One region of the Shewanella sp. BJSY2023SW005 genome, then DNA from elsewhere that is predicted to be linked to it. Evidence: predicted binding sites of a transcription regulator. Region 1 holds the regulator's gene; the other holds the start of a gene.
The links. The regulator sigma-54, encoded in region 1, starts transcription at its own class of promoters, with help from an activator protein. The targets are predictions, from matches to a motif close to GTTGGCACGNNNNTNGNNT.
Positions count from the first base shown of each region.

Region 2: the regulator sigma-54 is predicted to act here: its motif matches at 3,788-3,806, upstream of ACMHXI_RS03280 (DUF3192 domain-containing protein).

Region 1 is NZ_JBKORJ010000023.1:27,149-34,572, reverse strand. Features, by position in the region: gene kdsC (3-deoxy-manno-octulosonate-8-phosphatase KdsC) at 1-500, shown strand, start outside; gene lptC (LPS export ABC transporter periplasmic protein LptC) at 497-1,057, shown strand; gene lptA (lipopolysaccharide transport periplasmic protein LptA) at 1,044-1,577, shown strand; gene lptB (LPS export ABC transporter ATP-binding protein) at 1,574-2,302, shown strand; gene ACMHXI_RS06305 (RNA polymerase factor sigma-54) at 2,398-3,861, shown strand; gene hpf (ribosome hibernation promoting factor) at 3,893-4,180, shown strand; gene ptsN (PTS IIA-like nitrogen regulatory protein PtsN) at 4,183-4,626, shown strand; gene rapZ (RNase adapter RapZ) at 4,623-5,477, shown strand; gene ACMHXI_RS06285 (HPr family phosphocarrier protein) at 5,464-5,739, shown strand; gene mgtE (magnesium transporter) at 5,823-7,187, shown strand; gene ACMHXI_RS06275 (hypothetical protein) at 7,306-7,424, opposite strand, start outside.
Region 2 is NZ_JBKORJ010000017.1:31,835-39,258, forward strand. Features, by position in the region: gene ACMHXI_RS03250 (hypothetical protein) at 1-77, shown strand, start outside; gene ACMHXI_RS03255 (4'-phosphopantetheinyl transferase family protein) at 153-893, shown strand; gene queF (NADPH-dependent 7-cyano-7-deazaguanine reductase QueF) at 955-1,812, opposite strand; gene syd (SecY-interacting protein) at 1,872-2,513, shown strand; gene ACMHXI_RS03270 (Zn-ribbon-containing protein) at 2,589-3,362, opposite strand; gene ACMHXI_RS03275 (hypothetical protein) at 3,362-3,700, opposite strand; gene ACMHXI_RS03280 (DUF3192 domain-containing protein) at 3,867-4,232, shown strand; gene ACMHXI_RS03285 (DUF2789 domain-containing protein) at 4,255-4,485, opposite strand; gene ACMHXI_RS03290 (GNAT family N-acetyltransferase) at 4,973-5,623, shown strand; gene ACMHXI_RS03295 (DUF962 domain-containing protein) at 5,636-5,941, shown strand; gene ACMHXI_RS03300 (hypothetical protein) at 6,139-6,696, shown strand.

The DNA.
Region 1 (7,424 bases):
CCGCCAAAATCAAACTGCTTATCTGTGATGTCGACGGTGTCTTCTCCGATGGCCGCATCTATATGAGCAACAGCGGCGAAGAGCTGAAGGCCTTCCATACCCGCGATGGCTATGGGGTGCGCTCGCTGCTGTCCTGCGGCATTCAGGTGGCGGTGATCACCGGCCGCAAGTCCCAGATAGTCGAAAACCGCATGACGGCCCTGGGGGTAGACAAGATTTATCAAGGCATAGACAACAAGCTGGAGCCCTATGAGGCGCTGCTTAATCACTATGACCTCGAGCCTGAACAAGTGGCCTATATAGGTGACGACATTGTCGACTTGCCGGTGATGAAGCAAGTTGGGCTGGCGGTTTGCGTAGCCGATGGCCATCCTTGGGTAAGGCAGCACTGCCACATGGTCACTCAGATTGCCGGCGGCCATGGTGCACTCCGGGAGCTGGCGGATCTTATCCTGCTCAGTCAGGACAAATTTGAAAATGCCCACGGAATGAGTATATGAATAGGGTCACCCTGGCCATTATTTTGTTTTTCTCCACTGCACTTATCCTTTACTGGCAGGTGCAGAACAAGCGTAACGCTCAACAGAGTGAGGCGCCTGTGGATGTGGTGCGGCCTGACTTTGTCGCCGATGACCTGCGCTCGGTCAACTTTGATGAGCAGGGCAATGTCGCCAGTAGGGTCGCCGCAGCGCACATGGAACATTATGAAGCCAGTGAAAAGACCTTCTTCAACCAACCGGTTTATCTGGTCTATCCGGACAAGGGCGAGGCACAGTGGCGTCTGTCTGCCAACGAGGGCAGGCTCAATCGCAAGAGTAACCGAGTTGTACTTGAAAATAATGTTATCATCGACGCCATTAGCCCCAATGAACCGATCCAGAGCCTGAAAACCAGTTATGTGGAGCTGGATCTGGACACCATGATCATGACCTCAGATCGCGAGATCCTGATCGAAGGCAAAGACTTTAATATCAAGGGATCCGGCCTGTACGCCGATCTCAATGCTCAGCAAGTGAAGCTGACCAGTCAGGTGAAAGGAACCTATGAAACCAAGTAAGCTTTTTATCGGTGCCCTCTTGTGCATCACAAGCCTGTCGGCAGTGGCCATTGAAGAAGATCTGCTGCAAAAAGTGGAGATCAGCGCCGCCAATCAGTTTGCCGATATCAAAAACAAGCGTGTGGTATACGGCGGGCCTGTCACAGTCACCCAGGGCAGTTTGAAACTGCTGGCCGATGAACTCACGGCTTACACAGAAGACAAGAGTGGCGAGCGGATCCTGGTGGCCAAGGGCTCACCCGCTACCTATACCCAGAAACTGGAAGACGGCCGTCTGGCCAGTGCCAAGGCCAAAGAGATCCACTACAACATAGACAGTCGTATCATGACCCTGCTGGGCCAGGCCAAAGTAGAACAAGACGGCAGCGAAGTAACCGCCGAGAAGATAGTCTACGACATCAACAAGCAGCAGCTGGAAGCGGAAAGCAGCGGCAAAGGCCAAGACAGGGTAACCACTGTTATCCAGCCGGAAAACTATCAGGATCTCAACAAGAAAGAACAGCAGCAGGAGCCGCAATGACCAGCACCCTGACGGCACAGAATCTGGCAAAGAGTTACAAGAAACGCAACGTCGTCAAAGACGTCAGCCTGTCGGTCAATACCGGCCAAATCGTGGGGCTGCTGGGCCCCAACGGGGCTGGCAAGACCACCACCTTCTACATGGTGGTTGGGCTGGTACAGAGTGACAAGGGCCGTATCTTCATTGACGACGACGAGCTGACCCTGGATCCCATGCACCTGCGAGCCCGTAAAGGCATAGGCTACCTGCCACAGGAAGCCAGTATTTTCCGCAAGCTGTCGGTGCATGACAACATCATGGCCGTGCTGCAAACCCGCAAAGAACTCAACAGCGACGAGCGCGAGGAACAACTCGAACAGTTGCTGGAAGAATTCCATATTACCCACATACGTGACAGCCTGGGGATGTCCCTCTCCGGCGGCGAACGCCGCCGGGTGGAAATCGCCCGGGCATTGGCCGCCAATCCACAGTTCATTTTGCTGGATGAGCCGTTCGCCGGTGTGGATCCCATCTCAGTTATCGATATCAAGAAAATCATCGAACAGCTTAAGTCCCGCGGTTTGGGGGTGCTGATCACAGACCACAATGTTCGCGAAACACTCGACGTTTGTGAGCGAGCCTACATAGTCAGCCATGGGCAGTTGATCGCCGAGGGCACACCCGCTGAAATCTTGGACAACCAGCAAGTGCGTGCTGTGTACTTAGGCGAACAATTCAGGCTATAGTTAGGATCATGTCATCCGGTGGCAATTCCGGGTATTATAGTTTGTTATTATTGAATTTTTTCCTTGAAAAATAACGAGTAGGGATTAGCGGTATAATGAAAGCGTCACTCCAGCTCAAACTGGGTCAACAGTTGACCATGACACCTCAGTTGCAACAGGCTATTCGCCTGCTGCAACTGTCGTCCCTTGAGCTGCAGCAGGAAATCCAGGAAGCCTTGGAAGCCAACCCTCTGTTGGAAATGGCCGAGGACAACCAGGATGACGCTATCGACGACAACCACAAGGAAAACGACGCCGGCGAGTTGAGCGCCAAGCAGGAAGATGGTTCCACGGTAGAAACCTCAGAGGCATTGAACAATGAGTCTATGCCGGATGAGCTGCCTATGGATACCACCTGGGACGAAGTCTTTACCGCCGCCAGCGCCTCAGGGCCGGCCATGGGCCGTGAAGATGATATGCCCTTCCAGGGTGAAACCAGCGAAGGTCTCTATGAACATCTGGAATGGCAGAAGAACCTGACCCCGTTTTCCGATACCGACGACGCCATTGCCACCGCCATTATTGATGCCATCGACGAGCAGGGCTATCTGACCCAGAGCACAGAGGAGATCCTCGAAGCCATGGGCAACCCTGAGATTGAGCTCGATGAAGTCGAGGCAGTACTCAAGCGGATCCAGCACTTTGACCCTGTCGGCATCGCCTCCAGAGATCTGCGCGAATGCCTGCTGATCCAGTTGCAACAGTTCAACACCGACACCCCACATCTGGCCGACGCCCGCTTGTTGATTGACGAACATCTGGATCTCATTGCCGCCCGTGACTTCCGCACCCTGATGCGCAAGACCAAGCTCAAGGAAGATCAACTGCGTGACGCCATCAACCTTATCCAGAGTCTCAATCCCCGCCCCGGCTTGCTGGTGCAGCCGATGGACGAGGAATATGTGATCCCTGATGTCAGTGTCTGGAAGAAAAACGGCCGCTGGGTAGTAGAACTCAACCCGGACTGTATGCCCAAACTCGGGATCAATCAGCAGTATGCTGCCATGGCCCGTAGCGCCCGCAGTCAATCAGACAGCCAGTTTATTCGTGGTCATCTTCAGGAAGCCAAATGGTTTATCAAGAGCCTGGAGAGCCGCAACGACACCCTGCTCAAGGTGGCCAACTGTATAGTGCAGTTCCAGCAGGGATTTTTTGAATATGGTGAAGAGGCCATGAAACCCATGGTGCTCAACGATATTGCCGAGGCGGTCGAGATGCATGAATCGACCATCTCCAGGGTCACCACTCAAAAGTATATGCATACCCCTAGGGGAATATTTGAATTGAAGTACTTCTTCTCCAGCCATGTCGGCACCGAAGATGGCGGAGAATGCTCTTCCACGGCGATCAGGGCTTTTATCAAGAAGCTCGTGGCAGCGGAAAACCAGAAGAAGCCTTTGAGCGACAGCAAGATGGCGCAACTTCTGGCAGAACAGGGAATCAACGTTGCAAGACGCACCATAGCCAAGTATCGCGAGGCTATGATGATACCACCGTCGAACCAGCGTAAGAGTTTATAAATCCACAGTTGGAAATTGGAGGAATCTTTCTATGCAAATCAACCTGACAGGACATCATATCGAGATCACCGACTCACTGCGTGACTACGTGGAAAGTAAGTTTTCTAAACTTGAACGCCATTTCGAACAGATCAATAATGTGCACGTTGTGCTCAATGTACAAAAACTGCAACAGATAGCCGAAGCCAAGATCCACCTCACAGGCGGCGAAGTCTATGCAACTTCTGAACATGCCGACATGTATGCCGCCATCGACGTTCTGATTGATAAATTGGATCGTCAGGTCATTAAACACAAAGAAAAGCTGACAAAACACTAACGATGGAACTGAGTACCATCCTGCGGCCGGAGTGCACTACCTGTGCCACTCCGGGCAGTAAGAAAAAGGTACTGGAGCTGATTAGCGATCTCGCTAGCGCCCAGTACCCCACCCTTTCCTCTCAAGCGATTTTTGAAAGCCTTTTGGCCCGCGAAAAGATGGGGAGCACAGGTATAGGTAATGGTATTGCGATTCCGCATGGCAGACTACCGGACATTACAGAGCCGATTGCCGTGCTGGTCAAATGCGAAGAGCCTATCGCCTTCGATGCCATAGACAACCAGCCGGTGGACATACTGTTCGCCCTCCTGGTGCCCGCAGATCAATGTCAGCAACACCTGAGTACCCTATCCGCCATGGCTGAAAAGCTCAGCGATAAGGCGATACTCAAGCAGTTGCGAAAATCCAGCGACGAAACAGAACTCTATCAGGTGATCACAGGATGAAACTCGCCATAGTCTCAGGCCGCTCCGGTTCCGGAAAATCCGTTGCCCTCAGGGTACTCGAAGACCTGGGTTACTACTGTGTGGATAATCTCCCCCTGCCCATGATTGGCAGCCTGTTGGAAAACCTCCGTGGCAGCAATGATCTGGTCGCCATCAGCATAGATGTGCGCAATATGCCGGATCAGGAAAAGGTGCTGGAACAACAGTTGGCGGCCTTGCCGGAAAACACCCAACTGACCAGCTTCTTCCTCAACGCCTCCGATAAAGTGCTGCTGAAGCGCTACAGCGAAACCCGCAGACTGCACCCCCTGTCCAAGAGCAAAGTCTCACTACAGGATGCCATCAAGCTCGAAGGCAAGCTGCTGGAACCCATGTCGAAACTGGTGGATCACTACATAGACACCTCGGCGCTGAACATCTATGAACTCAGTGACACAGTGCGGGAAATTCTGCTTGGCAGTGTCGATAAAGAGCTGGTGATCAACTTCGAGTCGTTCGGCTTTAAGCATGGTATGCCTCAGGAAGCCGACTTCATGTTTGATGTGCGCTTTCTGCCCAACCCTCACTGGGAGCCGGCGCTCAGGCCACTGACCGGGCTGGATGAAGCTGTGCAGGAGTTTCTCAGCCGCCAGCCACTGGTGAACAAGTTTATCTGGCAGATAGAAAATCTATTGGAAACTTGGCTGCCGCACCTGGAACGCAACAACCGCAGTTACCTCACCATAGCCATAGGCTGCACCGGCGGCCAGCATAGATCTGTCTATGTCGCTGAGCAGCTCGCCAAGCGTTTTGGCAACAGCAAACACAAGGTACAGGCCCGTCACCGGGAGCTGAGTAATGGCAAAGGTTGAACGGGAAGTCACCATAGTCAATAAGCTGGGCCTGCATGCCCGCGCCGCCACTAAGCTGGCGGTGCTGGCCAGCGAGTTCGAAGCCGATATCACCCTGATCCAAGGCGAGAAAAAAGCCTCGGCCGCCAGTGTGCTTGGGCTCTTGATGCTGGAAACAGGTCAAGGCAAGAGTATTCGCCTCATCGCCGAAGGCCCGGATGCCGAACCCGCGATGGACGCTATCTGCGCCCTGATCAACGCCCGTTTCGACGAAGCCAGCTAAAGCCTTAGCGCTGCACTCTTTGTTTCTATAACACCCCAGTCTTGAGGTAACATATCCTCGCTTTGCATCACAGGGGGAACTGCATGCCAATAGAAGCGCTCGACCAAGAGCTGACAGAACAACGTCTTACTCAACTAAACCAAGCTCTTAGCAGTGGTATGTTCGTGCATGTGCGCGACATGCTACAGCGAATGACGGCTTCGGATATCGCCTTTATTCTCGAATCTTCACCGCCGCGTACCCGTCAGGTACTCTGGCAACTGGTGGATCAGGAGCAGAGCGGCGAGATCCTCGAAGAGCTGGGTGAGGATATGAAAGACCAGCTGATCAGCCTTATGAGTCCTGAGCGTTTGGCGCGAGCGACCGCGGGTATGGATACCGATGACCTGGCCTATGTGCTGCGAAGCCTTCCCGATACCCTCTACAAGCAGGTACTGCACTCCATGAGTGCCCAGGACAGGGCCAGGGTCGAACAGGCGCTCTCTTATCCGGAAGACAGCGCCGGTAGTCTGATGAACACAGATACCGTGACCCTGAGGCCTGACGTCAATGTCGATGTGGTGCTGCGTTATCTGCGCCAAAGAGGCGAATTGCCTGAAGCCACTGATACCCTCTATGTGGTGGACAGGCGCGACATATTACTCGGCGGCGTCAAGCTCTCCAGCCTGCTAACCTGTAATCCCACCGCCGGGATCCGCAGCATAATGGATCCCGAACTTGAGAGCATTCCCGTCACCATGCCGGACAATGAAGTGGCCCAACTGTTTGAACGCCACGACTGGGTCTCGGCGCCAGTGGTCGACAGCGAAGGCCATCTGCTTGGGCGGATCACCATTGATGACGTGGTGGACGTTATCCGTGAAGACGCCGAACACTCCATGATGGGTATGGCGGGGATGGACGATGATGAAGACACCTTCGGCCCCGTGTTCAAGAGTGCCTTTCGCCGCTCCCTATGGCTGACCTTCAACCTGTTTGCCGCCCTGCTGGCCGCCTCGGTCAGCAATATGTTTGAAGGCACGCTGGAAAAATTCGCCACTATAGCAATTCTGATGACCATAGTGCCCAGCATGGGCGGCGTTGCCGGCAACCAGACACTGGCGCTGGTGATCCGCGGTATCGCCCTCGGCCACATAGGCCAGAGCAACTCCCGCTGGCTTATCGGCAAGGAATTAGCCATCGGCTTTCTCAATGGCCTGTTGTGGTCGGCGCTGGTATTCACTGCCGTGTGGATCTGGAAAGGCGATCTGGCACTCGGCGCCCTTATTGGCGGCGCCATGTTGATCAATATGACGGTAGCCGGTCTCGCAGGTGCCAGTATTCCGCTGATCCTGAAAAAGCTCAATGTAGACCCTGCGCTGGCCGGCGGCATGGTGCTGACGACTGTGACGGATGTAATAGGCCTGTTCGCCTTCCTGGGATTGGCGACTCTCGTTTTAATGAGCTGAGGCTCAGGTTCTAATGGGCTGAAGGCTTGGTGTTGATAGCCTGAAGCTCTGGCCTTGATGAATTGCAGAAATAGCAGAGGGCGACCAGGTTCGTCCTCTGACTGTGGAAAATAGCGGGTCAGTCTTTAAGCCAGTGCACCTTGGGTTCATCCTGTTCACAGAAGACAGAGACACACTCATTGCGGCTCACCAGTAGATATTCCTGCAACTTGAGATTGGCGCTGGCCATAAAGCCGC
Region 2 (7,424 bases), on a different contig from region 1:
CCCAGCAACGGGAAAGAGAGCGGGAAGAGGCGAGAGCCTATGTCGATAAAATGAATCAGCAAAACATGAACGATTAGCACTTGAGACCGAGGGGGAGCCCAAGGCAAAATAGCCTACTCCCCCTTGGTTTTTTGGAGCCTCCCATCAACGCCGTGCAACTCTTTTTGTATCCCTTACGCCAGAGTGAGCCTTTAAAAATCAAAGACCTGGCGCTGTGCCTGACACCGGCCGAGCGGGAAAAGTTTGCCCGAATAAGCCATAAAGAGGTACAACAACGAGCAATAACAAGCCGCGCCTTGCTGAGAAAAACCCTGAGTAGTCAAGCGCCGCTTGCAGCCCGGGAGTGGTGTTTCGATTATGGTCCCCAGGGTAAGCCGCGCCTTTGTGATGAGCAGTTTCAACAGACTCAGCTGCATTTTAACCTCAGTCACAGCGGTGATTGGCTGCTGTTGGCATTGCTGAAACATCCTTCTCCTGAGTTGCAACTCGGAGTCGATATAGAGCGTTTACGGATGCGCACATCTATCGATACTGTGATGCGCCACTATTTTGCGCCTTTTGAGCTGCAGCAGTTACGAGATCTGGATGATGCCACGCGGCGAGAGGCGTTTTTCGACCTCTGGGCCTTGAAAGAGTCTTATATCAAAGCGACCGGCAAAGGGTTGGCGCAGCCGCTCGATGGGTTTGCGTTTGACTTGAGCTCAGGGGAGGTATGCTCGGCCGAGCGGCCTGCCGAGATTGTTTCGATGCGCCGTGGGCTTTTGTTAAAGCCTAAGGAAAACACCCAGTGGCAGAGTTGGCTTGGCCATATGGAGCCGGGTTATCGATTGGCCCTGACGCTGGGGGCGCCTGCAGCCATCAACTGGCAACTGCAGTGGCACCTTGGTCAGTAGCACTCTGAAATAGGTTACCGGCAAGAATGAAAAAGCGGCTTTAAAGCCGCTTTATGTTCAATTACTGTCTTGCCAGGCGTTGGCTTTCCGGCACGTGCTCAAAGTCACTGCGGAAAGGGTTGATGTCCAATCCGCCTCTGCGGGTGTAGCGGGCGTAGACGGTCAATTTACTGCAATGGCAGAAACGCTTCAGATCGGTGAATATCCGCTCCACACACTGCTCGTGGAACTCGTTATGCTGGCGGAAAGAGATCAGATAACGCAGCAGTTTTTCCCTGTCTATCTTGGGTCCCTGGTAGCGGATCATCACGCTGCCCCAATCAGGCTGTGAGGTGATCAAACAGTTGGACTTAAGCAGGTTGGAGTTCAAGGTCTCGGCGACTATCTGCTTGTCGTCTGTGCTGTCTTCGAGCCATTTGGGGTTGAACTCATAGTCGCTGACTTCAATATCCAGATCGTCAATGCAGTGCCCCGGCAGCTCAACAACTCTCTGGCTGTTGAAGTGCTTGGGCTCAATCACTCTGACTTTTACCTCGCCATTGGCACAGCGGCTCAGATCTTGGGTCAGGGTCTGCTCGACGGCTTCAGTACTGTCAAAGCGGGTTTGATTGAAACTGTTCAGATAGAGCTTGAAGGATTTGGACTCAATTAAATGCTCACTGTTGAGATCCAGCTGGAACTCGGCGATGGCCACCATGGGCTTGCCCTTGGCATTGAGCCAGGAGAGTTCATAGCCGGTCCAGATATCGGCCCCCTGAAACGGCAGAGGCGCACTCAGGTTGATTGCATCACGGTTGAGTTTGCGGGGCACACCCTGCAACAGCTCAGGGGCGTAATGCTCTTGATAATCTGTCTGCTGACCCAGTGTCAGGCCAGATAAGGCTTCGGCGTTCCGGTAAGGGTCGTGATTCTGTGTCATCAAGCGGGTTTCCGTGTCAAAATAGGCCACCATTATACCTGAATTTGGAAGTGCGATAAGTGTCTTGTGCCCAGGCGTTGGAGCAATTTCTCAGCCGTTATCATCAAAGTTACCAGTCGAGTCTGGGGGAAGGCCCCAGATATTATGCCAGGGGAGAGGCCTCGCCCTGTGTGCTGCAGGAGGATGGTGAAGATCCGCTACTGTGGCAGACTATTCGCCGAGAACAGCCAGGCAGCTTTGCCAATGTCAGTCATGCGCTGGAGTTGTCGTTGCATGCCGATATCGACGAGTTTTATGGGCAGTTTTTTGCCGCGCATCTGTTGTTTGAAGCCGATTTCGGCGAAGGGGAACTACTGCAGCCCTGGAGTCAGGACGATTTTGAGTTTCTGCAGCAGAATCTGATTGGGCACCTGATGATGAAACGCAAGCTCAAGCAGCCACCGACCTGGTTTATCGGTCTATTGGGGCAAGGTGATGAGATGATCTGCGTGGATAATGAAACCGGTGCTGTCTGGCGTGAGACCCCGGGTGAGCTCCCCTCAAAGAAGCTGGCAGACAGTCTGGAAGAGTTTCTTGTTATGTTGCGCCCCAGAGTGGCGCCGGCGGTTGAGCCTGTGGAGCCGGCCATGGCGAATGTCGACCATCCCGGTCTCTGGGCGCGGATGAAGCTCATGTGGCAACACCTGTTTTCCCGCCGCTGACAGTCGGGGTTACCACAATCACTATTGATTGATGATCACTGCTATTGATGATCCTAGGCTATTGATTGTCCCAGTTTATTGATGATCCCAGGAGAGGTTGGAGACTATCCGGCAGTTGTCACAGCGGAAATGAAACAGATCCAGCAATGGGCTGGGCTGGCGCCAGTCCGGGTTGCCGCAGCGGGGGCAGGGACGGGCCAATTCGGCTTGTTTACTCTCTCCCCCGACCCGGTAAAGGTAGTAATAGGTAGGAATTTTGGTCAGATATTCGATACGGCCGCGCAGATCCCAGCCGCGGCGGAACAGATCGCTGTCCGGGCTGGAAAGCTCCTCGAGGGCGGCAAATTCGGCCTTGGTTGCTGCGGCCATCTGCAGTTCATCACAGGCTTGCCACTCGGTTTGCCAACGGATCACCCGCTTGTGATCGCCGTTGAAGGTCGCGGGAATGCGGTAGAGTGGAATGGGTAGCAAGTTATCGCCGCTGCGCAGCGGCGAGCACATATGCACATAGCTGGTATAAAGCAGCTGCCAACTTGGGGGCTCCAGGGTGCTGACCTCGGAATTGATATCCTGACCTATGAGCTTTTCCTTGGGGGTCAGCAGTTTGGCCTCGGTTAACTGCTGCAACGCCTGTTTGGCCCAGGGACTGTTGTGCCTGTTGGCCAGACTGGTTTCTTCCGGTAGCAGCAGCCTGACTCTGAACTCCCCGTCCCTAAAGGCCACCGCAAATTCCCGTCCCAATACCTGACCGTTGGCCCGCCAGGCCTCAAGCAGGGTATTGATGGCTTTTTCTGCGGCGCTGATAGTGGTGTTGGCAAAGCATTCAAACCTGAGTTCGCAGACAAACATTATTGCTGTTCCTCAAGCTTGGCGAGTCTTTGTTGCAAGGCCGCGAATTCTTGTTTCAGTTGCTGCTGTTCCTGGCGTAGCTGGCTGATTTCCTGCTGGAGAACTTCTACTGTGGTGACAGCTTGTTGTGGCACGGTTTCTTGCAGTTGAGGTGCGTCTTCAAGCAGTTTTTCCCGTTCACTCTCTGGCAGGGATTTGAAACGCTGCAGACCTTCAACCAGCAGTGGCATTGGTAACTTGTTGCCGAGTCTTGCCTTAATCAGTGCCAGAGAGGGAGTATGGCCGCTTTGGGCTACTGCCGCCGCGGCGGCCATGACCTGTTCCAGTGGAGTGGACATCTTGGTAAAAAACCTCACATTTTCGCGAATAGCTACATAGTGCAGCAGTTGTTTGCTTTTATCATTTTGATATTTATCAGTTTATTTGTTGGCCTGCATGTTGCATAGCGTTTGCTGCATTTGCTTAACAAAAGTCAACATTTGATAAATATAACAAGGAGTGACAATGAACAAGTTATTACTGCCACTGATGGGGATTGCAAGCTTAGGGCTTAGTGCCTGTGTGGTCAATGTCGGCGATCACGAAGCCAACTGGGATGAAAAGGAGTCCTGGCAATTGCAGCAACAGCAAAATCAGCAACAACTGGCCAAGTTGACTCTGGGAATGGATCAGCAACAGGTGCAGCAGCTCATGGGGCAGGCCGACTTTAATGAAGCCTTTCTCTCCAATGATCAGCAAGTACAGGTACTATTTTACCGTACCCGCCACAGACACAGTGATGGCAAGACCACCAAGGATGAGTGCACCCCCTTGGTGTTTCGCGATCAACAACTGATTGGCTGGGGCGATAAGGCTTACGCGCAGCTGTAATTCACACTCATCCCAATTTCAATCAACTCCTGAGCTGGGCGTCCAAATGGTCTATGGTGTCTGACCATTGAGCGTCCTCGGCCAGAGCCTCTGTTAAAAAAGTGCGCTGCGCTTCATTCCAGAATGGTGCATCCACCAGTTTGACTCCCTCGGGGATAGAATGTGCGCCGATAAAGCCTTCTATCGCCTTACTGCTGCTAGGGAGTCCCAATTGCTCAAATAAATGGGCCAAGTCTGTGTGGGTGGTATCCATATTCTGACCTCCAGAAGTCCTGACATATCTTGTCAAGGTGATGAGTGAACAAGCCTTAATAAAACAGATAGTAAGCCTTATTCCTTCCCCTTAGGGAAGGTGCAAATAAGTCCTCGCGGCCTTCTCTTTTGTAGAGAGTGGCTTGCACAGCAATTGGCGTTCAAGGCATCTGACTGAAGGCATGCCGAAGTCAGATAACGCAGAGAGCGGGTTGCTGTGAAAGCCCCGAAGGGCGTGGCTTACAGGCCTGCCTGCTGTGTTGTGCTTCTTGCAAAGGACTAGGGCCATTTGCTGCGAACCACGCCTTGCATCCAAGTCCGTAAGCCGACGCAGAGCCCACATGGGACTTGTTCGCGCCTTCCTTAGCTTATACCAATCTGCCTAAAGATGAAGTGACAATGCCTGGCAAGCAAGATCAAGATATTGCACTTTGATCCAATATTGTTAAATTGGAAATTGCCCTTTTGGCTGACAAGGACAACAACAAATGGAAACCCAGACTCCCGATTCTCTGCGTGCCGTCTACCTGACAGCGGAAGATTTGCGCCTGGCCGCATCAATTCTCTATAACGCCTATCACGATGATGCGTTTTTTCAGCAGACCTTGCCGGCCGCCAATGCCGTCGAATATGAACAAAAGCTCAGAGCCGCGATCCGTGAAGAGCTCAATGAGCTTTGGCAACAGGAGCAGCCTCTTATTGGGTTGTTCGACGCTGAGCGCTTGATTGGGGTTGCCTGCGTGGTGACCTCATCACTTCCCCAAGGGGAGGGACGCTATTGGCATTGGCGTTTGAAAATGCAGCTGGGGACAGGCTGGCAATCGACGCAGAAGTTGATGCAGAAGGAGAATTCAATTCTGGAGCACCTGCCGGCTACTGAATACGGCATTATACAGTTCATTGCAGTAGCTTTAACCGAGCAGCGCAAGGGTTATGGCAAGTTGCTCGTCCAGGCGGTATTGGGTTGGTGTGATGAGCAGCCGGAGCTGGAAGGGGTTGGAGTCTTTGTGACTGAGGATGGCCATTCTCATCTGTTCCGAGAGCAAGGCTTTGTACCCGTGGTTGAGCTCAATATAGGGCAGTTAACCGGAGAGTTGCTCTTTTACCACAGTCATACCGATGATGACGTCTACCAATAACAGGAGTTAAGAGTGGAGCAAAAGTACAAGAGTTTTGCTGAGTTTTATCCTTTCTATCTATCTCAGCATTCCGATCCCGTATGCCGAGGTTTGCATTATCTAGGTTCGACCTTGGTATTGCTTATTCTGTTATTCAGCCTGCTTAGTGGACAATTTGTATGGCTCTTGGCTCTGCCTGTGGTGGGTTATGGCTTTGCCTGGATTGGTCACTTTGGTTTTGAACACAATAAGCCGGCGACCTTTCAATACCCAGTCTACAGCTTGATGGCTGACTGGGTCATGTTGGCCCAATTTGTCAGTGGCAAACGTCGTTTCTGAGTGTTTTTGGTTATTTACCAGTACCAATGTGAGATATGTCTCACAAAGCTGTGCGACAAACATAAGACTTATTGGCTGTTCTTACTGGCGAATAATTAAATATTGTTAATAAACAAGTGATTAGCATTTCATTAGCGACTGCTGAATATTTGTCATTCCCAGCCTGTTCTAAAATTGACCATCTCAAAGAGGGGTCCTTGGGTACACTTAAGTCGTGGTCAGGGCAGGATGCTTTGACAGAGCTTCCAAGGAAAGGAGCTGAAATTACGAGCCTCAAGGAAGAGGGAGCTGCAAGGAAAGCAACGCCAAGGAGTTTAAGGCGGCAGCCAAGGAAGGGCAAGTGTCAGGATGACACGTTTTGGAAAGGCCTATGCAAGGACGAGCTGCAAGGAAGCCTGCTAAATGGATTTCAGTCATGGATGACAATCAAGACAGGAGGTCTTGAAACCATTCCAGGGAAGTTCAAGCCAAGGAAATGGCTCGCAGGGAAAGCAGTATCCATGATGGATACACAGGAGATTTTTCCGGTAATAAGGAAATTGCCGCGCCAGGAAAGGCAATTTGAGACAGGAAGGTCTGCTAAGGAAAGCGTTCAGGACGAAGTAGAGGACAGGCTCAGGGATGCCAGCCTTTGGGTTAAGGGAATACCCAACTCATTGACGACAGCTGCTAGTGGATGGGCAAACATGGAAGATGAGTGCCAGGAGGCCACAAGGAGGCTCAAGGGAATTGAGCAGACACCAGGATGGTTGTAAGCAGGGATGAAAAGATAGCTTGGAAGCTGTCGTAACTGAGACAAGGTGTCCACAGGAAGAAATTCATACGCATGGAAGGTGCAGGGAGCACAACTCAGCGGGATGGCTGACAGCAGTAAATAGGGCGCGTCTTAGGACGCGCCTTTTCTTTTGCTGTTTTTTCTTATAGGGCGTCATTAAAGCTAGGGTCATTCCGGTACTGATTTATAGGCGATGTGTCTTTAACTACACATCGTTTTCCATTAAAGCCGGGCATCGTGTGCGAGATGTCTCACAAGACTGTGAGACAAACAAGAGTTAAACAGCAGGTTTTGTCGTTAAAAAACAATTAAGCTTTTTAAAATTAATTGGTTATGCACTCCATTTCAATTGCTACAAAAAAGTTGCACGAGTTATTGAACGGTTTCTGTACAACCCTGGAGCCGGGATTGGATTAGTATTTAAATCATCCAAGGACAAGGATGATTCAGGGAACAAGGTCAGGAAGACCTAAACCGTGAGGAACACGGTCCAGGGATGACTCAAGGAAGATGCCTATCAGGATGATGGCAAACAGGGAAAGGTACTGACCCAAGGAATGTGGTCAGCGTCAGGAAGACGAAACAGGATGTATTGAACGGATGCGCAAGGACGATACTGGACACGCTTAAGGATAGAGCAAGGCCCGATCAAGGGATAATCGGGACTAAGGGAACAGGTACGCAAGTACAGGGACTCACCAGGATGGT